4 regions of the Mixta sp. BE291 genome follow, and region 3 is predicted to be linked to each of the others. Evidence: predicted binding sites of a transcription regulator. Region 3 holds the regulator's gene; each other region holds the start of a gene.
What was found. The regulator LexA, encoded in region 3, represses DNA repair genes until DNA is damaged. The targets are predictions, from matches to a motif close to TNCTGTATGTACATACAGNA.
Positions count from the first base shown of each region.

Region 1: a site for LexA is predicted at 3,156-3,175, ahead of dinG (ATP-dependent DNA helicase DinG). Genes of this name have one in related genera too.
Region 2: a site for LexA is predicted at 6,256-6,275, ahead of mutH (DNA mismatch repair endonuclease MutH). Genes of this name have one in related genera too.
Region 4: a site for LexA is predicted at 3,051-3,070, ahead of dinB (DNA polymerase IV). Genes of this name have one in related genera too.

Region 1 covers NZ_JAVDXN010000001.1:120,632-128,284, reverse strand. Annotated here, with positions in the region: gene ybiB (DNA-binding protein YbiB) at 1-963, opposite strand, end outside; gene dinG (ATP-dependent DNA helicase DinG) at 967-3,132, opposite strand; gene J2X14_RS00545 (GNAT family N-acetyltransferase) at 3,264-3,782, opposite strand; gene J2X14_RS00540 (MerR family transcriptional regulator) at 3,971-4,705, shown strand; gene J2X14_RS00535 (YohO family small membrane protein) at 4,747-4,890, shown strand; gene J2X14_RS00530 (ABC transporter permease) at 4,871-5,605, opposite strand; gene J2X14_RS00525 (ABC transporter ATP-binding protein) at 5,602-6,537, opposite strand; gene J2X14_RS00520 (ABC transporter permease) at 6,534-7,653, opposite strand, start outside.
Region 2 covers NZ_JAVDXN010000006.1:112,473-120,125, forward strand. Annotated here, with positions in the region: gene J2X14_RS15030 (prepilin peptidase-dependent protein) at 1-408, opposite strand, end outside; gene J2X14_RS15035 (prepilin-type N-terminal cleavage/methylation domain-containing protein) at 399-863, opposite strand; gene thyA (thymidylate synthase) at 1,208-2,002, opposite strand; gene lgt (prolipoprotein diacylglyceryl transferase) at 1,999-2,874, opposite strand; gene ptsP (phosphoenolpyruvate--protein phosphotransferase) at 3,036-5,282, opposite strand; gene rppH (RNA pyrophosphohydrolase) at 5,295-5,822, opposite strand; gene mutH (DNA mismatch repair endonuclease MutH) at 6,508-7,191, shown strand; gene J2X14_RS15065 (YgdI/YgdR family lipoprotein) at 7,299-7,514, shown strand.
Region 3 covers NZ_JAVDXN010000008.1:117,289-124,941, forward strand. Annotated here, with positions in the region: gene zur (zinc uptake transcriptional repressor Zur) at 1-506, shown strand, start outside; gene J2X14_RS17485 (CsbD family protein) at 727-939, opposite strand; gene dinF (MATE family efflux transporter DinF) at 1,162-2,484, opposite strand; gene lexA (transcriptional repressor LexA) at 2,586-3,194, opposite strand; gene J2X14_RS17500 (diacylglycerol kinase) at 3,300-3,668, opposite strand; gene plsB (glycerol-3-phosphate 1-O-acyltransferase PlsB) at 3,797-6,220, shown strand; gene ubiA (4-hydroxybenzoate octaprenyltransferase) at 6,292-7,182, opposite strand; gene ubiC (chorismate lyase) at 7,175-7,653, opposite strand, start outside.
Region 4 covers NZ_JAVDXN010000005.1:17,210-24,862, reverse strand. Annotated here, with positions in the region: gene pepD (beta-Ala-His dipeptidase) at 1-12, shown strand, start outside; gene J2X14_RS12755 (hypothetical protein) at 83-685, opposite strand; gene ssp4 (Ssp4 family T6SS effector) at 694-1,662, opposite strand; gene dinB (DNA polymerase IV) at 1,980-3,035, opposite strand; gene dpaA (peptidoglycan meso-diaminopimelic acid protein amidase) at 3,290-4,027, shown strand; gene J2X14_RS12735 (class II glutamine amidotransferase) at 3,998-4,765, opposite strand; gene lpcA (D-sedoheptulose 7-phosphate isomerase) at 4,921-5,502, opposite strand; gene fadE (acyl-CoA dehydrogenase FadE) at 5,847-7,653, shown strand, end outside.

The sequences.
Region 1 (7,653 bases), on a different contig from region 3:
GCCTGCTGCCGCCAGCGCCGCCAGCCCTTCATCCAGCGAAGCGCTGCGCCCGCTGGCCTGATAGCAGCAGGCGATTTGCAGCCGCAACGATTGCGGCACCGGACGCGTTTTATCCAGCACCTGCTGGATCCAGGCGGCCGTCACCGCGGCCTCTTTGCTTGTCGGCAGATCGCAGGTGACCTCTTCCTGACGCGCCACCAGCTCTTGCGGCTCCGCGCCTGCGCCATCGATCAGGCTTATCGCCGGACAGCGCAGCGGATTGGCGTAAACTTCCCCTTCCGTGCCGTTCAGCAACAGCGCCTTGCCGCCCTGCGCGCTGAAAAATTTCGCCACGCGCGGAATATATTCGGGATGTGAAACGCTGGCAAAGCGCAGCGCCGCCGCCTCGTCAAAAGGGGTAATCAGCTTAGCTAACGTGTGCGCACTGTTGCGCACGCCCATGCGCCAGCGCAGCCCCAGCTGTTTCGCCAGCGGCGCGCAGAGATGATCGATGCTGATAAACACCGGCTCGCCCTGCTCCAGTTTCGCCTGAGCGCTGGGCGCATCGTTGACGGCGGCAACGCCCAACGCCTGAAAAACCGTTTCGCTGGTCACGCGTGTGGCATCTTCGCTGACGCCATGCACCAGCACCGGAAAACCAAGGCGGGAAAGCAGCAGCGCCAGCAGCGGCGTCAAATTGCCCTGACGGCGTGCGCCGTTATAGCTGGGGATCACAATCGGCAGCGGCTTGTCGGCGGGCGGCGTCAGCGACAGCACCCGCTCCTGCACGGCGCGATAGAAACCGCGCATTTCCCCCTCGCCTTCGCCCTTGATACGCATCGCAATCAGCAGCGTACCCATTTCCAGATCGGGCACCTCATCGTTGAGCATCGCGCGATAGAGCTGATACGCGGTCTCTTCATCCAGATCGCGCGCATGGTTTTTGCCACGGCCGACTTCTTTAATCAGTTTGTTGTACTGCAACATTTAACGCTTTTCCTTTTTTCGACGCCGCGCCGCCGGTGCTGGTTTGCTGCTTACCGGCGCTATCGCCCCTTCAGGCATCGGCGGCTGCTCTATGGGAAAAACCGGCAGGGCTTTTAACAGGCGCGCACCGTATGGTTTGGTGATCAGCCGCCGATCGTAAATGACAATCTCACCAAAGCACTGATGGCTACGGATCAATCGTCCCACCTGCTGGATCAGGCTAAATGAGGCGCTGGGCAAACTTTGCACCTCAAACGGGTAGCGCTTCAGGCTCTTCAGCCACTCCCCTTCGGTCAAAATTACCGGACTGTCCACCGGGGGAAAAGCAATTTTGTGAATATGTACCTGAGAAAGCAGCTCGCCTTTTAAATCCAGCCCTTCGGCAAAAGATTGCAGGCCCACCAGCACGCTCGCTTCGCCCTGTTCGACCCGCTTGCGATGCAGCTCCACCAGCCGGTAACGCGGCTGATCGCCCTGCACCAGCAGCATCAGCCGCAGATCGGTCAGATGGGTGAGAAACTGCTGCATGGCGCGATTGCTGGCGAACAGCACCAGCATCCCTTTATGTTGCCCCGCTTTCACCTGCTGACGGAAGAAATGCGCCATCTCCGCGATATGCTGCGCTTCATTGGCCATCAGCGGCTCATAGCGCATCTGCGGAATGATCAGCTTGCCCTGCTCCACATGATTAAACGGCGAGCCGAGCGCCACAAAGCGATCGCCTACGTTTTCGCGCAGCCCGGAAAGCTCCTGCAAACGGTTAAAACTGTTCAACGATTGCAGCGTCGCCGACGTCAGCACCACGTGCGGCACTTTCCGCCACAGCAATTTTTCCAGCTGTTCGCTTACGCGGATACCGGCGCAGTGGAAAAAGAGGTGCGGCTGGCCCTCCCGCAGTTCACGGCTGACCCATTTCGACACCGGCGCGCCGGAAGCCTGCTCCATCGCCGCCAGCCGCCACAGCTTGCTGATGCCTTCAAACCAGCCAAACGCACGATTCATCTGCAACATGGTACGGTGCAGGCGCACCACATCATACTGCCCGCTTTTTTCACTGAGATCGTTTAACAGCCCTTCCGCCAGCCCGCGCAGCCCGTCGCTCAGCTTAAACAAGCGGGCGCACAGCGTTTGCATCTCTTCCGGCAGCTGCCCCATCTCGAAACGGTATTCGCCTTCCTGCGGCTCCGGCGGCAGCCAGAGCGCCAGGATACGCGTCAGGCTGGCAAGATGCTCGCGCCATTCGTCGCAATGCGCTTTCAGCCGTTCGGGATTCGCCAGCGGCGGCGGCGATTTCGGCCGGAACTGCGCCATACAGGTTTCCACCAGGCGCACAAACAGATCGAGCTGCAGGCTGGTCCAGGCAACGGTGATCTCGCCGCTGGTTTCCAGCGCGTCGCGCGCGACCTCCGGCAGATGATGGCCCTCATCCAGCACCAGCAATAGCTGCTTCGCGGGCGGCAACACCGATTCGCTCTCCAGCGCCGCCATGACCAGCGCATGGTTAGCGACCACTACATCCGCCTGCTCGATCTCGCGCCGGGCGACAAAAAAGGGACATTCACGATACCAGTGGCAGTTACGCGCCAGGCAGTTGGCCTTATCGGTGCTTAAGCGCTGCCATAGCGTATCGTCGATCGCCTCTTCGCAGTGATCGCGCAGGCCGTCCCACTGATGCCGATCCAGCGATTTCTCCAGCTTCGTACAGAGTTTGCGCTCATCTTTATTCGCCACCAGGTTGTCATCTAGGAACAGCAGCAGATCGCCCTGCTTTTCGCTGTCGGTCGCCAGCGCATTCAGGTTACGCGGGCAGACATAACGCCCACGGCCAAAGGCGGCGGTAAATTTCAGTTCGGGAATAATTTTCTGTAGCAGCGGCAGATCTTTACTAAATATCTGGTCCTGCAGCGCCACGTTCGCGGTGCTGATCACCAGCGGTTTTTCTTCGGCACGACCAACGGCAATGCCGGGAATCAGATAGGAAAGGGTTTTGCCCACGCCGGTCGGCGCTTCAATCGCCAGGTGCCGCCCCTCATCACCGGCCAGGGTTTTCGCCACTTCGGCAATCATCTGCCGCTGCGGCGCGCGGGGAATAAAATCGGGAACCTGCTGTTGCAGCGCTTTATACCATGCGCCGATTTGCGCTTTTAACGCTGCGGTTAATGCCATCTTGCTCTCTTCCTGCGTTGATAACCTGTATTTTTACACAGTATGAGGCTGACGTCAGCCGCTTATCGGCGAATTTGGAAACAGGCTTCCGCTATTGCCATATCCGTAGCAAGCGGTGGCCTGCCGCCGCATCAGGCCAGCCGTTTATACATCACGGTAGTGGCATCCAGCGCGCCCTCGGTTGACTGCGCATAATAAGGAATGGCTCCGGCGATTTCCCAACCCAGCGACAGATAAAGCAGGCTGGCGATATCGCCGCTGCGGGTATCCAGCACCATCAGGCTGCGCCCTGCCTGTTTAACCTGCTGTTCCGCCAGCGCCATCAGCTGCCGGGCAATGCCCTGCCGCCGCGCCGCGGGATGCACCAGCAGCTTGCTGATTTCAGCGCGATGGCGTCCATTGGGCATCATGTTCCACAGCACCATCACCGTGGCGACGATACGCTGCTCCTGACGCGCCACCAGCAACAGCCGATCGCCCTGATCGAGCCCCGCCAGCGTATCCTGCCAGAAATTTCTCATCACTGGCCGGTCAGCAGGATCGATAAATCCTACGCTGGCACCCGCACTGACGCACCCCTGTAACACATCGGTTAATGCGTCCAGCTCGCTTAGCGCCTGTTGCCGGTTAAGAACCTGATATTCAATCATTGTTGCTCCCTTAGTCAGCGATATGCGCCTTGCGCGCAGCCCATGCAGAAACCAAAAACCGACCCCTGAGAGTTACCGGCTTTGCGGTCTGGATCAAGTTGTACAACTAAAAAAAGCATGTACAAGTTAATCCGGCTCCGCTAAGGTTAATGCAGATAATGTATCTACCAGGTAAGTTGAGGCAGCAAATGGCCCTGTACAGCATCGGCGACGTCGCCGAACGCTGTGGTATTAACCCTGTAACGTTACGCGCATGGCAGCGTCGCTATGGGCTACTTAAGCCGCAGCGCACCGAAGGCGGGCACCGACAGTTTGATGATGAAGATGTGCAGCGTATTGAAGAGATCAAGCGCTGGATAGAAAGCGGCGTGCCGGTCGGCAAAGTAAAAGCGTTGCTGGAAGGCGAGAATATTGACAGCCATGACGGCTGGGTCGCGTTGCAGGAAGAGGTAATGGGCGTGCTGCGTCACGTTCGGCCCGCAAAGCTGCGGGTTAAAATCGCCAATATCGGCCGTGAATATCCGGTGGATGCTCTGATCGATCATGTGTTTGTGCCGGTACGTCAACGGCTGGGGCTGGATCAAAACACCGCGAAAGCGATGTGCAGCCTGCTGGATGGCGCGCTGATCGATTACGTCGCCTTTTGTCTGACCGGCGCACGTAAAAAGGCAGGCAAAGATGCGCTGCTGATTGGCTGGGGCGTAGAAGATCGTACCCGTATCTGGCTGGAGGCCTGGCGGCTGTGTCAGCAGGGCTGGCGCATCGATGTGCTGGCGGAACCGCTGGATCACCCGCGACCGGAGCTTTTCCCCGGTCAGCAAATCTTTATCTGGACGGGTAAAAAACTGACCCGCCGTCAAATGGAGCAGTTTGCTCACTGGCATGAGCAGGGCTTCTCAATTAGCCTGCACGGGCCGAACTAAAAATGGCGCAAATTGTTTGGTCGCCAGAGAGGGATCGGGGTATGATCCGCTCTCTTGTTATCGTTACAGGCAGTATTATGAACTGGCAAAAACTTCTGTTTGGTACCCTCTTTTTCATCATGGCGGTCGGCGGCACCGGCGGTCTGATGTTGGTGGGTTACACCATTATTTTACACTCCCGCTAATTGCGCGCTGCAGGCGCTCAAACAGCCGGTCCACCACCAGCGCAAGTAGCGCCGTCAGCACGGCTCCCTGAATCACATACGCCGTATTAAACCCGCTCAGGCCGATAATAATCGGCGACCCAAGGCTTTTCGCGCCAACCGTTGAGGCGATGGCGGCGGTGCCGATATTGATAATCACCGAGGTACGCACACCGGCGATAATCACCGCTGCCGCCAGCGGCAGCTCAACGCGTATTAAACTCTGCCAGCGACTCATCCCCACGCCCTGCGCCACTTCTTTGACGCTGGCGGGCACCGATTCGATTCCAGCCAGCGTGCCCTGTAATACCGGCAAAATGCCATAGAGCAGCAGCGCAATAACCGCGGGCTGTTCGCCAAAGCCGATCACCGGCACCGCGACCGCCAGCACCGCCACCGGCGGAAAAGTTTGCCCGGCGGCGGCCAGCGTTTCCACCAGCGGACGAAACTCCTGTCCGGCGCGGCGCGTTACCGCGATACCCGCGCCAAGGCCGATCAGCGTAGCGCCCAGGCTGGAGATGGCCACCAGACGCAGATGCGCCAGCGCCAGCTGCAAAAAGCTCTCTTGCTGATAGACCGGGCGATCCAGCTGCGGGAACCAGTGAGCGAACAGCGGGCCGCTCCACGGCGTCAACAACAGCAGCGCGATAAACAGCGCAATCAGCCACAGCAGCGGATCGCGCGCCAGCTGTTTCATGCGCCCTCCCGCTGACGCAGCAGATCGCTGAAGTGCAGCACGCCCAGCGGCTCGCCCTGCGCATCGGTGACCGGCAGCTTATCGGTTTGCCGCGCGATAAACAGCGACAGCGCCTCACGTAGCGACATCTCGGCCGCGATCGGCGTTTCCTCCAGCCATTCGCCGCGCCGCGCCGCGCTGCCCGCGTTGCCCAGCGCCAGCAGACGTACGCCCAGCTCGCTGCGGCCAAAAAAGTCACGCACAAAATCATTGGCGGGACGGGTGAGCAGCTCCACCGGTTTCCCCTGCTGCACAATGCGCCCGTTATCCATCAGCACAATGTTATCCGCCAGCGCCAGCGCCTCATCAATATCATGGGTCACCAGCACAATGGTTCGTCCGGAAAGGCGATGAATGCGCAGCATCTCCTGCTGTAACGCGCCGCGGGTAACCGGATCGAGCGCGCCGAACGGCTCATCCATTAGCAGCACTTCGGGATCGGCCGCCAGCGCCCGCGCCACGCCGACCCGCTGCTGCTGCCCGCCGGAAAGCTGATGCGGATAGCGCTGTCGCAAGGTTTCATCCAGATTCAGCAGCGTTAACAGCTCGCTGATGCGCGCCTGTTTTTTCGCCTGCGGCCATTTCAGCAGCCCCGGCACGGTGGCGATGTTTTTTTCCACTGTCCAGTGCGGAAACAGCCCGATCGACTGAATGGCGTAGCCCATCCGCCGCCGCAGCGCCTGCGGATTAAAGCTGCGAATCTCCTCACCGGCAAACTGAATGGTGCCTTCATCGTGCTCAATCAGCCGGTTGATCATTTTCAACGTGGTTGATTTACCCGAGCCGGAGGTGCCAATCAGCACGGTAAATTCACCGGCGGCGATATGCAGATCGATGCTGTCCACCGCCGCCTTACCGGCAAAATATTTACTCACCTGGTTAAACTGAATCATAAGGCGTTCCTTTGCAGCAGGGAGATAGCGATTTTAAACAGGGCATCCACCAGCACCGCCAGCGCGATAACCGGAATAACCCCCAACAGCACCAGCTCCAGCGCGCTGCTGAGCAGTCCCTGAAAGATAATGGCGCCGAAGCCGCCCGCGCCGATCAGCGCCGCAATCACCGCCATGCCCACCGTCTGGATGGTTACCACGCGCAAACCGCTGAGCAGCACCGGCAGCGCCAGCGGGATTTCCACCTGCCAGAAAATTTGCCCGCGCGACATGCCCATGCCACAGGCGCTCTCGCGTACGCCGTCCGGCACCTGTTGCAGACCCGCCACCACGCTGCGCACCAGCGGCAGCAGCGCATAGAGCACCAGCGCAATCAGCGCCGGGGCCAGACCAATGCCGCTGATGCCAAGCCGTCCCAGCCAGGGAAACTGCGCGGCCAGCCCGGCCAGCGGCGCGATCAACAGGCCAAACAGCGCCACGGAAGGCACGGTTTGAATAATATTCAGCACGGAAAAAACCAGGCTTTGCCAGCGCGCGCGGCGATAACAGAGCAGACCCAACGGTACGCCCAGCAGCAGCGCGGGTAACAGCGTCGCCAACAGCAGCAGCAGATGACGCGACAGCGCCTGGTCAAACACCTCCTGACGGGTAGCGTATTCTTTCAGCAGGGAGAGCTGATCGAGCTGGCCGCCGAGCAGCAGCGCCAGCAGCGGCAGCCAGACCTGCGCATTCAGCAGCAACCGCAACGGCGCGCTGCGCGTCAGACGCATCACGCTGTCAGCGGCGATCAGCAGGCAAAGTGCGCCAGCCGCCCAGAGCCCGCTGCCAAAGCCGGTACGCGCCAGCGCGCTGCCCTGCCCGGCCAGCGTTTGCGCCGCATGACCGCCCAACGCCACCAGCAGGGCGAGCAGAATTTCGCTCAGCAAAAGGGTCAGGATTAGCGTGGGACGATGCAGCGGCTGCCAGGCCAGCAGCAACAAGAGCGGAAGAATAAGCAGAATCAGCCAGCCTGCGCCCTGTAGCAGCTCAGACAGCATAACCGGCTGACCAGATACCAGGCGGTTAGGCGCATAGCTAATAAAGGGCAAGGCGAACAGCGCCGCTAGCAGCAGCGCC
Region 2 (7,653 bases), on a different contig from region 3:
GGGATCGGAAAGGCTTTCCCAGCCGTTGCCGTCGCAGCTGCTCACGGCGCGCTGCATCTCCAGTCGTTGATTGCGCAGTCGGTATCCGTACCATTCGCTCTCCTCATGCTCCGGCCCTTCCCAGCGACCATTGCTGTTTTCATCCCACCTTACCAACAGGCAGTTTTGTTGAATAATCAGCGGCGTTCCCTGACATATGCCGCGACAGTAGCCCGCCCGACGAATCGCCTTTTCCAGCAGGCTCATTATCTGCTGTAGTTCTTCCTGTAACCGCACCTGGCTTTGCAATTGCAAATTTTGCCGCTGCAAATGGGGCAGCAGACGCAACGCCCCAAGCATTAAAATGCCGCTCAGCGCCATCGCGATCAGCATTTCCATCAGGCTAAAACCAGCGGCTTTTACAGGCATGGCGCAACCTCGCAAACCCGAATGCGCCCGCGTGACGAGATAATTACTCGCCAGCGCAGTTGGCCTTCACCAAAGATAATATGCCCCGCTTTTGCTACGTTACGTTTACCGTAAAACCCCGGCGTCCCTTCTATCGCGAAAATCTGCACCTGCGGATGCGGCGCCAGCAGCTGTAGCCGGTGCGCGCGTTCGCAGCCGGTTGCGGGCACCGCTCCGCTACCAAGGCACCAGCGTTCACCCGCCAACAGCCACAACGGCTGCGGCTGGTTATGCCAGTTGGCCCAGGCGCGCACGCCATGTAAAAAGCGTTGTAGCTGCCGGGCGGTCTCCTGCATGCGCTGACGCTGCTGCCAGCTCTGCCAGCCCTGCAACGAAGCGAGGCTCAGCAGACCGGCTATGGTCACCACCAGCAGCAGCTCCATTAGGGTAAATCCATCGCTATATCTGTTTTTCATTGCCCTATTGTGCCGCGCTGACCGGCCGCGACCAGCACGTTAGCAACAGCTTGCGGCCATGCTTCCCGATTTTCTCGTTAAATTGCAACGGCTTGCACAGCGTTGTGAAACTTGCCGCATCGCTGATGTTGAATGCGAAGCTGCACAACGTTCGAGGAAAGAAAGAGAATTCAAAAGCAGACGGAAAGGAAGTGAATGTATGAACCGTTATTGCCATGACCGCATAGCGTTGTCGCTGAGAGGGAAATTAGCGGCACGGGATGCGCCGAAAAAGGATCAGTATTACTGATGAGCAGATAGCATGAAGGTCAGCGGCGCGGGGATGCGCCGCTGAGGTGCCAGGGTTAGATCGCTACCGGTGCCTTGATGGCGGGATGCGGATCGTAACCTTCGATCTCGAAGTCCTCGAAACGGTAATCAAACAGCGAGGCGGGCTTGCGTTTGATCACCAGCTTCGGCTGCGGACGCGGTTCGCGCGTCAGCTGCAGGCGCGCCTGCTCCAGATGGTTGCTGTAGAGGTGCGTGTCGCCCCCGGTCCAGACAAAATCCCCCGGCTCCAGATCGCACTGCTGCGCCATCATATGCACCAGCAGCGCATAGCTGGCGATATTAAACGGCAGGCCGAGGAACACATCGCAAGAGCGCTGGTAAAGCTGGCAAGAGAGTTTGCCGTCCGCGACGTAGAACTGGAAGAACGCGTGGCACGGCGCCAGCGCCATTTCGTCCAGCTCGCCGACGTTCCAGGCGGAAACGATAATCCGACGTGAATCGGGATCGTTTTTCAACTGCTCCAGCACCTTAGCCAGCTGGTCGATCTGACGACCGTCCGCCGCGCCCCAACTGCGCCACTGTTTGCCGTAGACCGGTCCGAGATCGCCATTTTCATCGGCCCACTCATCCCAGATCGAGACGTTGTTTTCTTTCAGATAAGCGATGTTGGTATCACCCTTCAGGAACCACAACAGTTCATGAATAATCGAGCGCAAATGGCAGCGCTTGGTGGTGACCAACGGAAAGCCTTCCTGCAAATTGAAACGCATCTGGTGGCCAAAAATCGACAGGGTGCCGGTTCCGGTGCGATCGTTTTTCGGCGTGCCCTCGTTCAGCACTTTGTCCATTAATGCCAGATACTGCTTCATTTTTGTTCACCTGTGTGTAGCTGCGGGCGACGACGGTACGCCCAAATCATCATGATGATGCCGGCCAGAATCATCGGAACCGACAAAATTTGCCCCATACTGATGCCGCTAAACAGCCCCAGCTGGGCGTCGGGCTGACGGAAAAACTCCACGATAATGCGGAATGCGCCGTAGCCGATCAGGAACAAGCCGGAAACGCTGCCCATCGGACGCGGCTTGCGAATAAACAGGTTGAGGATGGCAAACAGCACCACGCCTTCCAGCGCCAGTTCATACAGCTGTGAGGGATGACGCGGCAGCACGCCGTACGTTGCCAGCAGCGATTGCCACTCCGGGTGCGTAGCAACCAGCGCTACATCTTCACTGCGCGAGCCGGGAAACAGCATTGCCAGGGAGAAATCAGGCGCGACGCGGCCCCACAGTTCGCCATTAATAAAGTTGCCAAGACGGCCCGCGCCCAACCCGAACGGGATCAGCGGCGCAATAAAGTCAGCGACCTGGAAGAAGTGACGTTTGGTACGATGCGCAAACCACAGCATGACCACGATAACGCCGATTAATCCGCCGTGGAACGACATGCCGCCATCCCAGACTTTGAACAGGTAGAGCGGATTATCCAGGAACAGCGGCAGGTTATAAAACAGCACATAGCCGATACGGCCGCCCAGGAACACGCCAAGGAAGCCCGCATACAGCAGGTTTTCCACTTCCTCTTTTTTCCAGCCGCTACCGGGTTTGTTCGCACGGCGTACCGCCAGCCACATAGCAAAAATAAACCCGACCAAATACATCAGGCCATACCAGTGCAGGGAGATAGGTCCGATCGAGAAAATCACCGGATCGAATTGAGGGAAAGCCAGATAGCTATTCATCTTTCACCATTGATGTCATCCGTCCACAGGCTGGACGATGGATAGTTTACTCCTTGTACACCGCGTAATACGCAGCGCCTCTCAGCCAGGGAAAACCGGCCAGGCATGATAGCATAGCCGTTTTCTGAGGGATTCATCGAAATGTAAACGTGGATAAATGCTTAGCGTCCGCCGCGGATCAGCCCGCCCAAACCGCGTCGCTCCATAAAGGCGGCAACCTGATGTCGCACCTCGGTCGCCGTTTGCGCCTGCAGGCTGCGTTCCGCCAGCGCCAGCGCCTCTTCGTGGTCGATATGGCGCAGCAGATATTTCACGCGCGGCACGTTTTTGCCGTTCATGCTCAAATGGTGATAGCCCAACCCAATCAGCAGCGCCACGCACATCGGATCGCCCGCCATTTCACCGCACAAGCAGAGATCGATATGCGCTTCGCGCGCCGCTCTGGCAATAGACTTCAACGCCTTGAGCATCGCCGGATGCAGTGAATCGTACAGGTTAGCCACGCGGGTATTGTTGCGATCCACCGCCAGCAGATACTGCGTCAGGTCGTTGGTGCCAACCGAAACAAAGTCAACGCGTGAGGCCAGATGCGGGATCATAAACAGCATGGAAGGCACTTCGATCATAATGCCGATGCGCGGTTGCGGGATCGCGTAGCCGAGCATCTCTTCCACTTCTTTCCCGGCGCGCTCAATCAGGCGGCGCGCCTCGTCAATTTCTTCGATGCCGGTGATCATGGGCAACAAAATGCTGAGATTGCCGCTGGCGGCGTTGGCGCGCAGCATCGCCCGCACCTGCACCAGGAAAATCTCCGGCTGATCAAGCGTCAGGCGGATGCCGCGCCAGCCCAGACAAGGGTTCTCTTCGCTGATCGGCATATAGGGCAGCTGCTTGTCCGCGCCGATATCCAGCGTACGCAGCGTGACCGACTTATGCAGAAACAGCTGTAGCATGCCCTGATACTGCGCGACCTGCTCCTCTTCCGAGGGGAAGCCGTTTTGCAGCATAAACGGGATTTCAGTACGGTAGAGGCCGATGCCATCCACCCAGTTATCCATCGCCTGTTCATGCTCTGCGCTCAGGCCCGCGTTCAGCATCACCTGAATGCGCTCGCCGCTTTTCAGCCTGGCGAGCTGCTCAACGTCATCTTCCGCCAGCCGACTTAGCTCGTTTTCTTCGCTGACCAGCTGCTGATATTCCTGCACCAGCACTGGCTCAGGATCGATCAGCAGTTCGCCGCGATAGCCATCAACGATCAGTAAGCGCTTATTTAACAGCTCCGGCAGGATGTCCGCGCCCATCACCGTGGGAATGCCCATCGCCCGCACCAGGATCGCCGCATGGGAGTTGGCCGCGCCGTCACGCACCACCACGCCCGCCAGCCGCTCCTGCGGCAGCTCCGCCAGCGTGGTCGCCGTTAGCTCATCCGCCACCAGCACAAAGCGCTCCGGCCAGGCGTTAGTGCCTTGCAGCGTATCATCAAGGTGAAACAGCAGGCGCTGGCCCAGCACGCGCAGATCGCCCGCGCGTTCACGCAGGTAGTTATCCTGCAAACTGGCGAACTGGGCGGCGAATTTCTCGATCACCTTTTTCACCGCCCACTCCGCCACCGATCCGCTGTCGATCTCGGCAAACAGATCCTGTTTCAGCCGCGCGTCGGTTAACAGGTGGGAGTAGAGATCGAAAATCGCCGCGCTCTCTTTTTGCACGCTGGCGCTGAAGCGTTTGCTGTAGCGACGGAATTCGTTGCTGGCCTCGCTCATTGCCTGCGCCAGTCGCTCGCGCTCGCGCCCAACGTCCAGCGTCGAGGCGGCGGAAACATGCTCCAGCGAGGGCTGCGTGGTATCCACCCAGCCGGGCGCGACCGCCACGCCGGGCGCTGCCGCCAGCGCGCGTACGCGTTTTTGCCGGAAATGGCCAAACAGCTGGCTAACCTGAGATTGGGTAATCAGCGTGGCCAGCTGGGTGGCGAGCGTCACCAGGAAGGATTCTTCGCTTTCATCGAACTGGCGATGTTCGCGCTGTTGCACCACCAGCACGCCAAGCAGCTGGCGTCGGGTGATGATCGGCACGCCGAGGAACGAGCGGAAACGCTCTTCTTTAACCGACGGAATATATTTGAAGCTGGGGTGACTCTGCGCATCGGCCAGGTTGATCGGCTCCGCCAGCCGTCCAACCAACCCAACGATGCCTTGATCAAAGGCCAGCGTGACGATCTTGCCGCGCGGCTTTTTCAGTCCGCGCGTCGCCATCAGGTAATAGCAACGACGATCGTGATCGGCGAGATAAATGGAGCAGACTTCAGTTTCCATGGCAAAACAGATTTCGTTCACCAGGATCTCAAGCGCTTCTTCGAGGCGCGGTGCGCCCGCCACTTTCTCTACAATCTCACGCAACTGAGTCAGCATCATCAGCGTGGCTTAACCTCTTTTCCGTCGATAAGCAGGCGTATTGCGCTGCGTTGCACTCTCCTGCAATGGCATGACCACAGCGGCAAACTCTTTCATCACGCGGCGATAGACGTCGCGTTTAAAAGAGACGACCTGACGAACCGGATACCAAAAGCTGACCCAGCGCCAGCCGTCAAATTCCGGCGTGCTACTGGTTTGCATGTTGATATCGGCTTCATTGCTCATCAACTGCAGAAGAAACCACTTCTGTTTCTGGCCGATACATACCGGCTTTGTGTCCCAACGCACCAAACGTTTTGGCAACTTATAACGTAACCAGTTTCGGGTAGAGGCGAGCAGGCGCACATCTTTACGGTGCAAGCCGACTTCTTCAAAGAGTTCGCGGTACATGGCCTGTTCGGCGGTTTCTCCAGGATTAATGCCACCCTGAGGAAACTGCCAGGAGTGCTGTCCGAAACGCCGGGCCCACAATACCTGTCCCTGTCTGTTACAGATTACAATACCAACATTTGGGCGGTAGCCATCATCGTCGATCACGGGACTACCTCAAACTGAAATTCAGATGGTCTGATTGTTTCATACTCCTTACAGGCGGTAAACCACTGCTTGCGGCTGTGAATAACGCATAACAGGGGGATAACTCACAGTTTTCATCATAGTTATAAACAGCTAACGGCAGAAAAGGGCAATTTTATTCACTTTTTCTGTGGATAGCTTTGTGCAGAACATGGTAGCCGCGTGGGAAAAGCAGCAAAAGCAGCGGATTTCATTTGTCCGTTATAAATAGCTAACCTGTTTATTTTAAATAGATTAAGCGCATTATTAGCCGCATTTGCGCAGTCAATCGCACTGTTTATACCCGCAAGGATCCGCTACTGGTGAAAGATCGCCCACCGCTGATTTTATCCACAGAATATGCGATAAAGTTATGCACAAAACGGCTGCGCCCAGTAAAAATGGCCTGCGTCAAGGCTGTAAATGGAACCAGTACGGGGAAAAAAGCGAAGTTATCCCATGTTTCTGTGGATAACTGGGTGTAAGATCCTGTTCATTGCCGGTGACAATGTGGGTAAAACGCTCGCGTAATTCGATCCTGTCCAGGCGCGGCCAAATAAATTCTTAAGATTTATCATGCTATTATTCCCCGACTATTCTGCACGCCCACGTGCAGATAACCCACCTGTGCTGGGTGGCTATTTTTTGAACAGTTATTGAGAGTATTATGGATCCCTGTTTTCTCACCACGCCCCCGCCCGATGAGGCGACGTTACTGGCTCGCGCGCAGACGCTGGCTGGCTATACGCTGGATGAACTGGCGCAGCTGGCGGGCATCGCCACGCCAGCGGATTTACGTCGTGATAAAGGCTGGGTTGGCATGCTGCTGGAGATGCATCTTGGGGCCAGCGCGGGCAGCAAGCCCGAACGTGATTTCGCCCATCTTGGCGTGGAGCTGAAAACCATCCCGGTTGATGCCCAGGGCCGCCCGCTGGAAACCACCTTTGTTTGCGTGGCGCCGCTGACCGGCAATAGCGGCGTAACCTGGGAGAGCAGCCACGTACGCCATAAGCTGGCGCGGGTGTTGTGGATCCCGGTGGAAGGCGATCGGGCGATTCCTTTGGCAACGCGCCGCGTTGGCGCGCCGCTACTCTGGAGCCCGACGCCGCAGGAGGAGTCGCTGTTGCAACGCGACTGGGAAGAGCTTATGGATATGATCGTTCTGGGCCAGGTAGAGCGTATCACCGCCCGCCACGGCGAGGTGTTGCAGATCCGTCCGAAAGCGGCCAACAGTAAAGCCTTAACCGAAGGCATCGGCGAGCATGGGCAGCCGATTATGACGTTGCCACGCGGTTTTTACCTGAAGAAGAGCTTTACCGCCCCGCTGCTGGCGCGTCATTTTTTGCTGTAATCTTTTCCTGCTGGCGCTTTTTTCAGATTCCTGCGATTAATCCTGGGCAGCAAATATTTTATTACTACACTGTTTAGTTGTAATCACCACCCAGGAGAACAGAGTAAATGAAGCGGATAACCAGCGTGGCTGCCCTGACTATCGTGATGTTGTTAAGCGGCTGCAGCAGCAATTACGTGATGTCGACGAAAAATGGTCACATGATTATGACCGACGGCAAGCCGGAAATTGATAAGGAAACGGGGCTGGTTAAATATACCGATCAGGCCGGTAATGAAATGCAGATCAACGGTGATGAGATATCTTCCATCATTGAGCGCTAATCCGATATGAGCGCCGACCGTGCAGCATCCCTCGGCGCTTATCGTTAAATTGAACCGCAACTCTCCTCTTCCCCCTCTCCTCAGCGCCCGCTATAGTCGAAATGGCGCTTTAGAAATGGCAGCGCCTGCACTCTCCCCA
Region 3 (7,653 bases):
CACCTTCACAACAGATTCTGTCGCAGGCTGAAAAAATTTGTCTGCAACGCAACGTGCGCCTGACACCACAGCGTCTGGAGGTGCTGCGTCTGATGGTGGAAAAGAATACCGCTATCAGCGCCTATGACCTGCTCGATCTGCTACGCGCCTCTGAACCGCAGGCCAAACCGCCCACCATTTATCGCGCGCTCGACTTTTTGCTGGAGCAGGGCTTTATTCATCGCGTTGAATCGAACAACAGCTACGTGGTCTGCCATCACTTCGAAGAACCACAGCATACTTCCGCGATGTTGATTTGCGATCGTTGCGGCACCGTCAGTGAGCAGCATGCGCAGGGCGTGGAAACGGTCCTTCAGCTGCTGTCTCAGCAGAGCGGCTTTTCGCTGCGTAATAGCGTGATTGAAGCGCATGGCCTGTGCGCACTCTGTAAAGATGTAGAAAGCTGCCAGCAGCCGGAAAGCTGCACGCACGATCACAGCATCGTGGAGAAAAAACGCGGGCGGTAGCCAGCAAGGCCTTTGCGTCGTGCGGTTTTCATGAGGCGAAGGCTACGCTATCAAAGCGCAGAGCAGTGGGTGAAGCGATGAGGTGGCCGCAGCAACGAGCGAGAGCCTCATGCAGCGCAGCATGATAGCTGTGGTAAGTCGTGAAGGTGCAACGGGTCATACAGAGAGTAAATGGCACATTCCTTGTGCCAGGGTAGGAGCATAATCCTGAAAAGCGAACTTACCAGCGATAATCGCGGTTGTTGGTTTCCCAATCGCTCACTTCTTTTTCCGCTTCGTCTTTTGCATAGCCGTAGCGTTCCTGAATTTTACCGACCAGCTGATCGCGTTTACCTTCGATAACAGTCATGTCATCATCGGTCAGCTTGCCCCATTTTTCCTTCATTTTACCTTTAAACTGTTTCCAGTTACCGCCGGCTTCGTCTCTGTTCATAATTTTGTCCTCTACCTTGGGTGTTAACAGCTTCTGGCTACCAACGCGATCTCACAACAATAAAAAGCGCTGATTCCCTGTGTTTGACACTTTTAATAATAGTAGAAACGGGCGAATTTGCTCTGAAACACAGGAATATGAACTAAAAAATCGCCTCAATAACCCTGAAGCATGCTGAAAACCCAGCCAATTCAGCTAATAAGCGTAACGGTAACAAATGTGTCAAAGCGTAAACCAGGTGCCCCGCTGCTGATAACGATGCCATACCCATCCCAGCGTCAGCCCGCGCAACAGCAGGAAAACGGTAACGGCCAGCCATAAACCATGATTTCCCAGCTGCGGCACGGTGAATAGTGTGATGCCAAACCCCAACGCCGCCAGCGCCATACTGTTGCGCATTTCACGGCCGCGTGTTGCGCCAATAAACATGCCATCCAGCAAATAGCACCAGACGCCGACCACAGGTAACAGCATCTGCCACGGCAGATAGCGATCCGCCAGCGCCTGTAGCTGCGGCAAGGAAGTCAGCAGCGTAACGACATCCCTGCCCCAAAGCCCATAGCCTACGGCGAACAGCAGCGCGACCAGTCCCGCCTGCCGACAGGCGGCAAACCAGACCCGGCGCAGCTTCGCCTCATCGCCGACGCCAAAGGCCTCGCCGGAAACCGCCTCAACCGCATAGGCAAAGCCATCCAGCGCATAAGCGGTAAAAGTCAGGAACATCAGCAGCACCGCATTTACCGCTACGATCTCGCTGCCCATGCGCGCGCCTAAAATCGTGACAGAGGCGAAGCAGAGCTGTAGCAGCAGCGAACGCAGCATAATGTCGCGGTTCAAGCGCAGTAACCGGCGCATATTGCCCTTCAGACCCTGTTTTAGATGCGTAAAGGTTATCTGACGCAGGCGTAACACATGCCATACCAGCCCCAGCCCGACCAGCAGCGAAACGGTTTCAGCAATGGCGGTTGCCGCCGCTGCGCCCGCCACGCCCCAGCCAAGGCCGATAACAAACCACAGGTCGAGCAGGATATTGACCAGATTACCGACGATCAACAAGATGAACGGAGCACGCGCATACTGCACGCCCAGCAGCCAACCGAGTATCACCAAATTAGCCAGCGTCGCGGGGGCGCTAAGCCAGCGGATGTGGATAAAGCGCTGCGCCTGTTCCAGCACTGCCGGGCTGCCGCCCACCGCCTGCGCGGCCAGAGCGCTAAGCGGCTCACGCAACAGGATAAAGGCGATACCGGCAACCAGGGCGATGCATAAGGGTTGTACCAGCGCGCGCGCCAGCGCCTGCTTATCGCCTGCGCCAAACGCCTGCGCGGTGAGCCCGGTAGTGCTCATACGCAGGAAAAGCAGCAGCATAAACAGAAAGCTGGTCGCGGTGGCGCCTACCGCGACGCCGCCCAGATAGACGGGGCTGTCCAGGTGACCAATAACGGCAGTGTCCACCAGGCCCAGCAGCGGCACGGTAATGTTTGAGAGGATCATGGGCAGCGCCAGCCGCCAGAGATTTTTATCAGTCGCAGAGAAGAAGTGCATGGCAATCCGCAGCAAGAATATGGCGACAGGCCACAGCGGTTATCGCCGGAAGAAAAATAGCAGGGGAAATACGTGACGGCCAGCAGGCCGCCACGAAGTCATTACAGCCAGTCGCCGTTACGAATAACGCCAACGGCCAGACCTTCGATTGTCAGCGTCTGCTGTTGCAGATCGACCACAATCGGCTGGAAATCATGGTTTTCCGGCAGCAGCTGCACGGTATTGCCCTGACGCTTCAGGCGCTTAACGGTCACTTCGTCATCAATGCGCGCTACGACTACCTGGCCGTTACGCACATCCTGCGTTTTATGCACCGCCAGCAGGTCGCCATCCACAATACCGATATCTTTCATCGACATGCCGCTGACGCGCAGCAGGAAGTCTGCGTGAGGCTTGAACAGATTAGGATCAACCTGGAAGCGGCTTTCAATATGTTCCTGCGCCAGCAGCGGCTCACCGGCGGCGACGCGGCCAATCAACGGCAGGCCGTTTTCTTCTTCCGCCATCAGGCGAATCCCGCGTGAAGCACCGGACACCATCTCAATCACGCCTTTACGTGCCAGCGCTTTCAGATGTTCCTCTGCGGCGTTAGGGGAGCGAAAGCCTAACTGGGCGGCGATTTCCGCACGCGTTGGCGGCATACCTGTCTGATTAATGTGATCGCGAATCAGGTCATAAACCTGCTGCTGCCGAGCCGTTAAGGTTTTCATCCCGCCCCCTGGTTGTTTATACAGTCGCTGTGAGTATATACAGGTATTGGTGGAATGGAAACCAAATGCTGTGTAAAAAACAACTCTTTATCTATTCTGGAAAGGCTATCGTAAATATGACCATAGCAGGGTTACCCACACAAAAAGCGCCAGTATGATGCTGAGCAACACCGCGGCGGATCCCATATCTTTGGCCCGTCCCGCCAGCGGATGAAACTCGCTGCCGATACGGTCAACCACCGCTTCGATAGCGCTGTTAAGGATCTCGACAATAATAATGAGAAATACCGAGCCTATCAGTAACACACGCGTGATGGCATCGACATCAAGCCAGCAGGCGATCGCGATCGCCACCAGCGCCAGAACCGCTTCCTGGCGAAACGCCGCTTCATGTTGCCAGGCCGCCCGCAGGCCTTTCCAGGAGTATCCGGCCGCTTTAATGATGCGGATCAGGCCCGTTACGTTATTTGCCATCTTCAGGGAACCCTTTGCAATGTTTAACGTCAATGTCAGGGTGCAGCACTAAATGCAACACCACAGATCTTCAATGCGCTTTCTGGTATGCTTGCGGCGCTTTGCTAACAAGAGGCTTCATGTTGTCTATGTCAGGTTGGCGTAAACTTTATTATAAGTTACTGAATTTACCACTTACATTTTTGGTTAAGAGTAAGGCAATTCCGGGCGATCCGGTAGCAGAACTGGGACTCGATACGTCGCGCCCCATTATGTATGTATTGCCTTATGATTCAAAGGCCGATCTCCTTGCGCTGCGCACCCAGTGTCGCTTGCACGATCTGCCCGATCCGCTTGAGCCGCTGGAGATAGATGGCGCTCTGCTGCCGCGTCACGTCTTTATTCATGACGGTCCGCGCGTGTTCCCCTATTTTGTGCCGAATCAGGAATCGGTGAAGCTGTTTCACGATTACCTCGATTTGCACCGCAACAACCCCGAGTTAGATGTGCAGATGGTGCCGGTTTCGGTGATGTTTGGCCGCGCGCCGGGACGCGAGGTACAGGGCGAACAAACCCCTCACCTGCGTGAGCTGAACGGTATACAGAAATTTTTTGCCGTGCTGTGGCTGGGTCGCGATAGCTTTGTCCGCTTCTCGCCGATGGTCTCCCTGCGTCGTATGGCTACCGAACACGGCACCGATAAAACCATTGCGCAGAAACTGGCGCGTGTGGCGCGGATTCACTTCGCCCGTCAACGCCTGGCCGCTGTTGGTCCGCGTTTGCCGGTGCGCCACGATCTGTTTAATAAGCTGCTGCAGTCGAAAGCCATTGCGAAAGCGGTAGAAGACGAAGCGCGCAGCAAGAAAATCTCGCAGGAAAAAGCGCAGCAGAATGCCATTGAGCTGATGGAAGAGGTCGCCGCAGACTTTTCCTACGAAATGATCCGCCTGACCGACCGCGTGATTGGCTGGACATGGAGCAAAATCTATCAGGGCATTAATGTCAGCGGCGGCGAACGCATTCGTCAGCTGGCGCTGGATGGTCACGGGCTGGTTTATGTGCCCTGCCACCGCAGCCATATGGATTATCTGCTGCTCTCTTACGTGCTTTATCATCAGGGTCTGGTGCCGCCGCATATCGCTGCGGGCATCAACCTTAACTTCTGGCCGGCCGGGCCGATTTTCCGTCGCCTCGGCGCATTCTTTATTCGCCGTACCTTTAAAGGCAACAAACTCTACTCTACGGTATTCCGCGAATATCTGGGTGAGCTGTTCAGCCGCGGTTATTCGGTTGAGTATTTTGTTGAGGGCGGGCGCTCACGCACCGGTCGTCTGCTCGATCCGAAAACCGGTACGCTGTCGATGACGATTCAGGCGATGCTGCGCGGCGGTAACCGTCCTATTACCGTGGTGCCGGTTTATATCGGCTATGAACATGTCATGGAAGTGGGCACTTACGCGAAAGAGCTACGCGGCGCGGCGAAAGAGAAAGAGAGCTTTCTGCAAATGCTGCGTGGTTTGAGCAAGCTGCGCAATCTGGGTCAGGGCTACGTAAACTTTGGCGAGCCACTGCCGCTGGTAAATTACCTTAACAAGCAGGTGCCGGAATGGCGTGACTCGATCGATCCGATCGTGGCGCAGCGTCCGCAGTGGCTGACGCCGGCGGTGAACGATATCGCCCAGCAGATCATGGTGCGGATCAACAACGCCGGTGCCGCCAACGCTATGAACCTGTGCGTTACCGCATTGCTCGCTTCGCGTCAGCGCTCACTTACCCGCGAACAGCTGATTGAGCAGCTGGAGTGCTATCTCGACTTGCTGCGTAACGTGCCCTATTCCTCAGATGCGACCGTGCCAAATATGACGCCGGAAGCGCTGCTGGAACATGCGCTGAACATGAACAAGTTCGAGACGGAAAAAGACACTATTGGCGATATCATTATCCTGCCGCGCGAACAGGCGGTGCTGATGACTTACTATCGCAATAATGTGCATCACATGCTGGTTATGCCGTCGCTGATTGCCGCAATCGTACAGCAGCACCGTGAAATCTCCGCCGCCGAGCTGCTGCGTCAGGTATCGGTGCTTTATCCGCTGCTGAAAAGCGAACTGTTCCTGCGTTGGGATAAAGAAGAGCTGCCGCAGCTGCTGCAACAGCTGGTCGCCGAGCTGGCGCGCCAGCAGCTGATTACCATTGAGAACGATATGATGCGCCTGAACGCGGTGCGTTTCCGCACGTTGCAGCTGCTGGCTGCAGGTATGCGTGAAACGCTGCAGCGCTACGCGATTACGTTCTCTATTCTTAGCGCGAATCCGGCAATTAACCGTGGTTCACTGGAGAAAGAGAGCCGCACGCTGGCTCAGCGTCTGTCGGTGCTGCACGGTATTAACGCGCCGGAGTTTTTCGACAAAGCGGTGTTCTCAACGCTGGTGCTGACGTTACGTGACGAAGGCTATATCAGTGACACCGGCGATGCCGCGCTGGAGCAGACGCAGAACACCTATCATATGCTGGCTGAACTGATCACCAGCGATGTGCGTCAGACGATTGAAAATGCCGTTACGCCTGGTTAAAGGCGTATCGCAGCGTAAAACAGAGCGGGCGCCAATGGCGCCCGCTTTTTGTTTCTGGCTACGTCGGTTGGCTACCACTGGCTAAAGGGCGGCATATTCAGCGCAATGCCAATAAAAATAACCAGCCCAACATAGTTATTGTTGAGGAAGGCCTGAAAACAGCGATCGCGCTGACGATCGGCAATCAGTTTCTGCTGATGAACAAACAGCGCGGCGGCTATCAGCAACGACCAGTAAAACGCGCCGTCCAGCGCCATGCGCTGGCCCACGATCACCAGCAGCAGCAGTGTCGCCAGCTGCAACAGTCCAATAATCAGCTTATCAAAGCGGCCAAACAGAATGGCAGTGGATTTCACGCCGATTTTCACATCGTCATCCCTGTCGACCATGGCGTACTGCGTATCGTAAGCCACCGTCCAGCAGATATTGGCGAAAAACAGCAGCCAGCCGTTCAGCGGTACGTGACCGCTTACTGCCGCCCATCCCATCGGAATAGCCCAGCCGAAGGCGGCACCCAGAACCACCTGCGGCAAATGGGTATAGCGCTTCATAAACGGATAGACCCACGCCAGCGCCAGCCCGCCGAATGAGAGCCAGATGGTGATGGCGTTCATCGTCAGCACCAGCGCGAATGAGATCAGCACCAGCGCCACAAACAGCACCTTTGCCTCTTTCTCGCTGACCATACCGCTGGCTAACGGCCTTGTCTGCGTACGTTTTACGTGCCCGTCAATTTTACGATCGGCAAAATCGTTTACCACACAACCGGCTGCCCGCATAAAAAACACGCCCAGCACAAACACAATCAGCACCTGCAGCGGCGGCACGGCTTCGCCTGCCAGCCACAGCGCCCATAACGTCGGCCACAGCAGCAACAGCGAACCGATCGGTTTATCGATACGCATCAGTCGGCTGTAAGCCTGCAGCTTATTGCGCGTCAGTGTTTTTTCTAAATCACTCACTTGGTTCTCCAGACGGGCTTTGATAAAGCGGTGCAGCGGGTAAAAACAGTTCGGTTAATAACAGCGGTTTGCCCGATAAACGCAGGCGTGAGCGACGCCCCCACAGCGCATCAGAGATGCCTGGGTCGATAAAATCACGCGTGAGCGTAGAGGAAGAAAAAAGATAACGTCCCAGCGGACGCGTGCCCAGCTGACTCAGCATCTTTTCCGGCCCGTCCAGCGTTGATTCCGGCACCACCGTACGCCCCGCCAGCCAGGGAACGCCATCGCCCAATAAGATGATCTCACGCAGCCAGTAGCGCGGTTCCAGCGGCAGAAACGGTAATTCTTCAGCGATATCGTCAGCGCTGACGAAGCCTTCAAACTGCGGCTCTACGGTCACTTTTTGGCAGTGGCGCTCAAAGCGCTTCGTCATTGAATCTTCTTCCAGCAGCCAGTCGAGCAAAGAGGCTGACAATGCAGGCGATGAGG
Region 4 (7,653 bases), on a different contig from region 3:
CCGGCGAAGTAATTTCGCCTGTAACGCGTTGCCATCCGTAAAAAATAAAGGCCAGAGCGTTCCTGGCCTTTTTTTTCGCGGTTTACTTTATAGCGCGTTGTTTAACGCCGCTGCCATATAATTTTCTGAGCGTTCGGCAATAGAGCGCAAATAACAGGGATGAGTAAAAGCGCTCGGTGCGTATGATAAACAGGCTGAGACCAATAAAGATTAACGCTAATAAAGCGCTAATAATTCCACCCCATGCCGTGAACGCACTGGCTATCCACCTTATAGCCATGCTCAGGAAGTATATAACGGCGCTAAACAGCGTTGCATATGCCAATATCAGATGGAGTTTTACACCGGCTATAAATCCTTTCGACATGATAAATATCGGCATGATGTAAATTACGCTGCAAACCAATGAACTAATAACCAGAAACGCCATAGTCATCGTCGAGGGCAATGCCAGCCACTGCGTTACAGCCTGCCATAGTGAAAATTGCACCATTGCAAAGCTCATAATCATAAAAAAAGCGCTAAACACCAGCGGAAACGCAAAATTAAACATCCCGACAGAATTTTTTATCTCGGCGTTAATTTTTTCCTGCAAAGCTGGCAACTTATCAATCGGCGTTTTTTTAATCTCCAGCTCCAGTGCCCGACAGTGTTGAACGCGCGTCAGGAATATTTTTAATAACATACTATCCCTTAAAAATCAGAAAAAGACTGGAGAGAAGATATGACATATTTAGCGCTAACCCCCATGTTTTGCGGATTTCGTATTGTCCCTGTGGCCCCACTGCCAGCAAAAGTTACTGTGTTATTTACTGCAATTAATAATTCTCTTTGTAGTTGGTGTTGAATAGCTTCTGTGGGGAAACGCTTAGGGTAACGCCCCGCCTCCATTGCTGCTTTCACTCCGGCGTTAGAAATGCCCGGATTTTGTGCACGAATAATGTTTTCAGTGATACGCTTACGTTCAGCACGACTTAGCGTTTGAAACCATTCTAAGACATTACTCGATGACACGGCTTTCATTGCTTTATAGGAATCAATAGTGCCCTTCAGGCCTGCCCCAGCGCCTGCTAAGGAGAGAAGATCCAGCGCAGTAGAAGTAGCAACGTACCAATCCTTGCTATCCAGCCATGCTAATTGCTGATCATAACCATTGGTCATAGCGATTAAACGACCACTACCAATAAAACATTGCGCAGCAGTTGCAGCACTACCCGCTACACCAACTGCTGCAATGATGCCTGCTCCCCCTGCAGTGAAGGGTATTGCGGCTGTTGCAGTAGCTGACAAAAATAGAGTCACTATAAAACCGCCACAAGCAAAAGCTGTAGAGGTAATTTCTGTAATCAGAGAGGGGGATGAAACGGATTTAACTACAGCTCGCCCTGTATTATGCAAATGTGTTGTCTGATCTATCTTAGTTATGACTATATGACTGACAGAACTTTGCGTACTTGTTGCAATACGGCGTGAAGGACGAACTAACCAACATTTATTGCCATCATCGTAAATAATACCGACTTGAAACAAATCTCGATTACAATCCAGATTTTTGGTTAATCCTTTAAAATCAATAAACTGCCCGCCTGAGACTTGGCCAGTCCAACGGCCAAAATCATAACTTAGCATGTTTTTTTCGGATGAGTAGCCAGTGAAACTCATTATTATCCTCTTTCATTCCATGAAAATATTGATTAGCGGCAAATGAATGATAAATTATCCTAAAGCAATAATAAACCATAAAAATAAGCCACAGAACATAGGCTAACCTATTAAATATTACGTTGAGCGTTAAATTCAAAGTAAGAAGGTACACCTGCTAACCAAATTTACTTTTCTAAATGCGTGATAAAGTAATCAGGGGCTGTTAGCAGCAGGAACATAACAGCAGCTACTTTTACATGCAGCACATGTTATGTTTATTCATCGATACATTCTGCATTAAGAAATCAGTTCTGGCGTGAGAAGGCTTAAATGGCCTACAGCCCCAACAGCAGTTGCCGTTCCAGCTGCGGATTAAGCAGCGTCACATGCAGCCCCACCAGCCGGACGCCACGACCGGCGCGGCGCTCTTGCCAGGCCTCTTTCGCAACCGCGATTAAATCCTCTTTATTCAACACCGGCCAGACATGCTCTTGCGTGGTCTGCTGAAAATCACTGAACTTCAGCTTAACGCCCTGGCGCGCAATATGGCGATCCGGCTTGATTTTCGTTAACCGCCGCTCCAGCTCCTCATAGAGAAAATCAATAATCTCCAGACACTGCTCCCAGTGATGTATATCTTCCGACAGTGTACGCTCCACGCCGAGCGACTTACGCTCACGATCGGTAATCACTTCCCGCTCATCAATACCGTGGCTACGCTCCCAAATTACCCGGCCAAATTTGCCAAAGCGCTTCAGCAGCATCGCCAGATCGCTGTTCTGCACATCGGCGCAGCTGCGCAGCCCTAAATCTTCCAGCTTCTTTGCCGTCACCTTGCCTACGCCCGGAATTTTCGCCAGCGGCAGCGACAGCAAAAACTGCGGCACCTCTTCCGGGGTGATCACATACTGGCCGTTCGGCTTATTTAAATCAGAGGCAATTTTGGCAAGGAACTTAATGGGCGCGATGCCCGCCGATGCAGTAAGGTCCAGTTCACGAGCGATGGTCTGGCGAATGTCACGCGCCATCAGCGTTGCTGAGCCGTGACAATGCGGGCTATCGCTGACATCCAGATAGGCTTCATCCAGCGACAGCGGCTCAATACGCGCGGTATAGCGTGAAAAGATTTCGCGAATATGCGCGGAGGCCTCTTTATAAGCATCAAAGCGACCCGGCAGCAGCGTTAAGTGCGGACAGAGTTTCAAGGCCATTGCGGTGGACATCGCGCTGCGTACGCCATATTTGCGCGCCGGATAGTTCGCGGTGCTGATCACGCCGCGCTGCATACGATTGCCGCCAATAGCCAACGGGATATCACGCAGGCTGGGGTTATCACGCATTTCCACCGCCGCGTAAAAGCAGTCCATATCGACATGAATGATTTTGCGCATAACCCCCTCCGTCAGCACTGGATAAGTATACAGCCAACCTGTGCGGATTCAATGGCGTAGCGCAATGAATATCCTGTAACGGCGCAACTGAAATTGCGGGCCGTCTCTGGAATCACAGCTATTTCTTAGCTGGCATCTTGATAAAAAAACAGACAGTGATAATGTTGCGCAGCAATAGCGGAATTATCCGATTATACACGTCACAGACGCCGCAGGGCGTTGCAGTTTATCCCCTCATCACCAAGGGAAAAAGAATGGGCAAAATCGCACTTTTGTTTGCGATGATTCTTCTGCCAGCCCTCAGCATGGCAAGCGTGACGGAGCCAGTTCAGCCACTGGCACCGGTCAGCAAAGAGTTAAAGAAGCAGTTATTAGGTACGCCGGTTTACATCCAGATCTTTAAAGAAGAGCGCACGCTGGAACTGTACGGCAAAATTGGCAATGAATATCGGCTGCTCGACAGCTATCGCATCTGTAATTTTTCCGGCGGCCTTGGGCCAAAACGCCGTCAGGGCGATTTTAAAAGCCCGGAAGGTTTTTACAGCGTAAAACCGAGTCAGCTTAAGCCGGATAGCCGTTTTTATCGCGCCATCAATATTGGTTTTCCTAACCAGTACGATCGCCAGCAGGGCTATGACGGAAAATACCTGATGATCCATGGTGCCTGCGTCTCTGTTGGCTGTTACGCCATGACCAACGCCTATATGGATGAGATTTTTACCTATGTGAATGCCGCATTGCGTAACGGCCAGCCGGAAGTGGAAGTCAGCATTTATCCGTTCCGCATGACCGAAAGCAATATGCAGCGCCACCGTAACTCTTATTACGCCAGCTTCTGGAAAGAGTTACAGCCGGGCTATGCCTGGTTTGTTGAGCATCGTCAGCCGCCGACGGTGATGGTGAACAACGGCAGATATGTGCTGAACGGCGCGCCGGTTAGCGGCACCCCCGCCGCCTCGCAGTCATTCCTGGCGCTCTCCAAGGCAGAATAGTTGCCATTCGCCTGGCAGAATCCGATGCCAGGTTTCATTGCCGGTTAACGGCTGAGTGGCAATAACCGTGACCACGTCGTTTGGCGTGGTCTGCTTTTGAAAGTCGATTTCGACATCCTGATCCAGCAGCTTCGCCTTGCCAAACGGCGCACGACGCGTAATCCAGAACAAATTGGTTGAGCAGTAGGCCATTAAATAGCGTCCGTCCGACAGCAGCATATTAAACACCCCCTTCTGCCGCAGCTCCGCCGCCAGCTCGCCAATATAGCGAAACACCGCCGGCCAGTTTCCCGGTGTGCGCGGATAGCGCGTTGCCAGCTTATGCAGCAGCCAGCAGAACGCCTTTTCACTGTCTGTCTCGCCGACCGGACGAAAATTTCCGGTTTCCAGCTGACGATAGCCGCTTAGCTGCCCATTATGCGCATAGGTCCAGTTGCGGCCCCACAGCTCGCGGGTAAACGGATGGGTATTTTCCAGCGATACCTGCCCCCGATTCGCCTGACGAATATGCGCCACCACTGAACAGGACTTAATCGGATACTCCTGAACCAGGCGCGCTATCGGCGAGTTATAGCTGGGCTGCGGATCTTTAAAGGTACGGCAGCCTTTATTTTCATAAAAAGTAATGCCCCAGCCATCTTTATGTGGCCCGGTGCCGCCGCCGCGCTGCACCAGTCCGGTAAAGCTAAAGCAAATATCAGTTGGGACATTAGCGCTCATACCGAGCAGTTCACACATAGACGGGCCTCCGGCGCAGGTTTTGTGACGATTATAACGAATCAGGCGGAGACAAGCAGCGGGAGCGCGCATTTGTTAACACGTGACTAAAGCATGCGGCTTAACAGAGATAGCCGCGCCAGGGTTGACGCGGCCAGGTAACAGCGCTAAAGCCGTTACTTTTTCTCCATCTCTTTTTCGATTAGCAGCATCAGGATATGAATTACTTTGATATGAATTTCCTGAATGCGGTCGGCATAACCGAAGTGCGGCACACGAATTTCGATATCTGCGCTGCCCGCCATTTTGCCGCCGTCTTTACCGGTCAGGGTAATCACCTTCATGCCCTGCGCACGTGCTGCCTCAATCGCTTTGATGATATTAGCGGAATTACCTGAGGTAGAGATGCCCAGCAGCACGTCACCCGCCCGGCCTACCGCCTCAACGTAGCGTGAAAAAACATAATCGTAGCCAAAATCATTACTGACGCAGGAGAGATGGCTGACATCAGAGATAGCGATGGCAGGATAGCCTGGGCGGTTTTCACGATAGCGACCGGTCAGCTCTTCCGCAAAATGCATCGCATCACAATGCGAGCCGCCGTTGCCGCAGGAAAGCACTTTGCCGCCCGCTTTAAAGCTGTCGGCCAGCAGTACGGCAGCGCGCTGAATCGCATGAATGTTCGCATCTTCACTCAGGAATTTATTTAGCGTATCCGCTGCTTCGTTAAGTTCTGAACGAATAATATCCTGGTACATAGGGAGGTCCTTTGAGGAGAAAGAGTTGGCGCAAGTTTACCGAAATGGCAACGGGGCGCAAAGCGTTACCGGGTAAAGCTGCGGCGTCCACATCATTATAAAACCGCTGATGCCTGACCATTACACACCTGGCGTGAGCGCTAAAAGCTTACGTGCTGACGCCACAAACAAGCGCCGTATAAGACAACAGCCGCTGCTGAAATGAATACGTTGAGAATGATGCGGTCGGAATGTGAGCCAGGTTGTAATTATCATGTTACTTAATTGCTAAATAACTATAACTGCTTTAAACCTGTAGCCAGACCAACAGGTCAGACCTCTTACTTGTTACGGAGCGGTTCATTATGATGGTTCTTAGCATTGTTGCGACGCTGATTGTGATCGGCGCGCTTTTTTGGCATCGCGTTTCGCTTCCGGTCAGCAGCGCTGTACTGCTGTTATGGACGGCGGCCATGGCCTTGTTCGATCTCTGGACGCCCTGGCTTCTGTTGCCGCTGGCCCTGATACTTCTGCCGTTAAACCTGCCGTCGCTACGTGGCTCGCTGATCTCCGCCCCGATGCTGCGCACCTTCCGTAAAGTGATGCCGCCGATGTCACGCACCGAGAAAGAGGCGATTGAGGCAGGCACCACCTGGTGGGAAGGCGATCTGTTTCGCGGTAACCCAGACTGGAAAAAGCTACACAATTACCCACAGCCGCGCCTGACGGCGGAAGAGCAGGCATTTATTGACGGTCCGGTAGAAGAAGCCTGCCGCATGGCTAACGATTTTCAGATCACGCATGAGATGGCCGATCTGCCGCCGGAGCTGTGGGCCTATCTGAAAGAGCACCGTTTCTTCGCCATGATTATCAAAAAAGAATATGGCGGGCTGGAGTTTTCTGCTTATGCTCAGTCACGCGTGCTGCAAAAGCTGTCGGGCGTTTCGGGGATTCTGGCCATCACCGTTGGCGTGCCTAACTCACTCGGCCCTGGCGAACTGCTGCAGCATTACGGCACTGATGAACAGAAAAAACATTACCTGCCGCGCCTGGCGCAGGGCCTGGAAATCCCCTGCTTTGCCTTGACCAGCCCGGAAGCGGGTTCCGATGCGGGCGCGATTCCTGATACCGGCATCGTTTGTATGGGCGAATGGCAAGGCCAGCAGGTGTTGGGCATGCGCCTTACCTGGAACAAGCGCTATATCACGCTGGCGCCGATCGCCACCGTGCTGGGTCTGGCGTTTAAGCTTTCCGATCCCGAACATTTACTGGGTGATACTGAAAATTTAGGCATTACCTGTGCGCTGATCCCTACCCATACACCGGGCGTGGAGATCGGCAAGCGCCACTTCCCGCTTAACGTCCCCTTCCAGAACGGGCCGACGCGCGGCAACGATATTTTTGTTCCTATCGACTACATTATTGGCGGCCCGAAAATGGCCGGTCAGGGCTGGCGTATGCTGGTTGAGTGTTTGTCGGTAGGCCGCGGCATTACCCTGCCGTCAAACTCCACCGGTAGCCTGAAAAGTCTGGCGCTGGCCACGGGTGCTTATGCACGCATTCGCCGTCAGTTCAGGATTTCCATTGGCAAAATGGAAGGGATCGAAGAGCCGTTGGCGCGTATTGCCGGTAACGCTTATGTCATGGACGCCGCCGCCACGCTGATTACCTATGGCATTATGCAGGGCGAGAAACCGGCGGTGCTCTCAGCGATTGTAAAATATCACTGCACCCATCGCGGCCAGCGCGCCATTATCGACGCGATGGATATCGCTGGCGGTAAAGGCATCATGCTCGGTAAGAGCAATTTCCTGGCTCGCGCTTACCAGGGCGCGCCGATTGCGATTACCGTGGAAGGCGCGAATATCCTGACGCGCAGCATGATCATCTTTGGTCAGGGCGCTATCCGCTGTCATCCCTATATTCTGCGTGAAATGGGCGCTGCGGAGCGTAATGATTTGTCTGAGTTCGACCGCGCGCTGTTCAGCCATATCGGCCATGTTGGCAGCAACCTGGTGCGCAGCCTGTGGCTTGGCATCACCGGCGGCTACGGCAGCGCAACGCCTACGCGCGATGCCACCCGTCGCTACTATCAACATCTGAACCGTATCAGCGCTAACCTGGCGCTGCTGTCAGATATTTCGATGTCGGTGCTGGGCGGCAGCCTGAAGC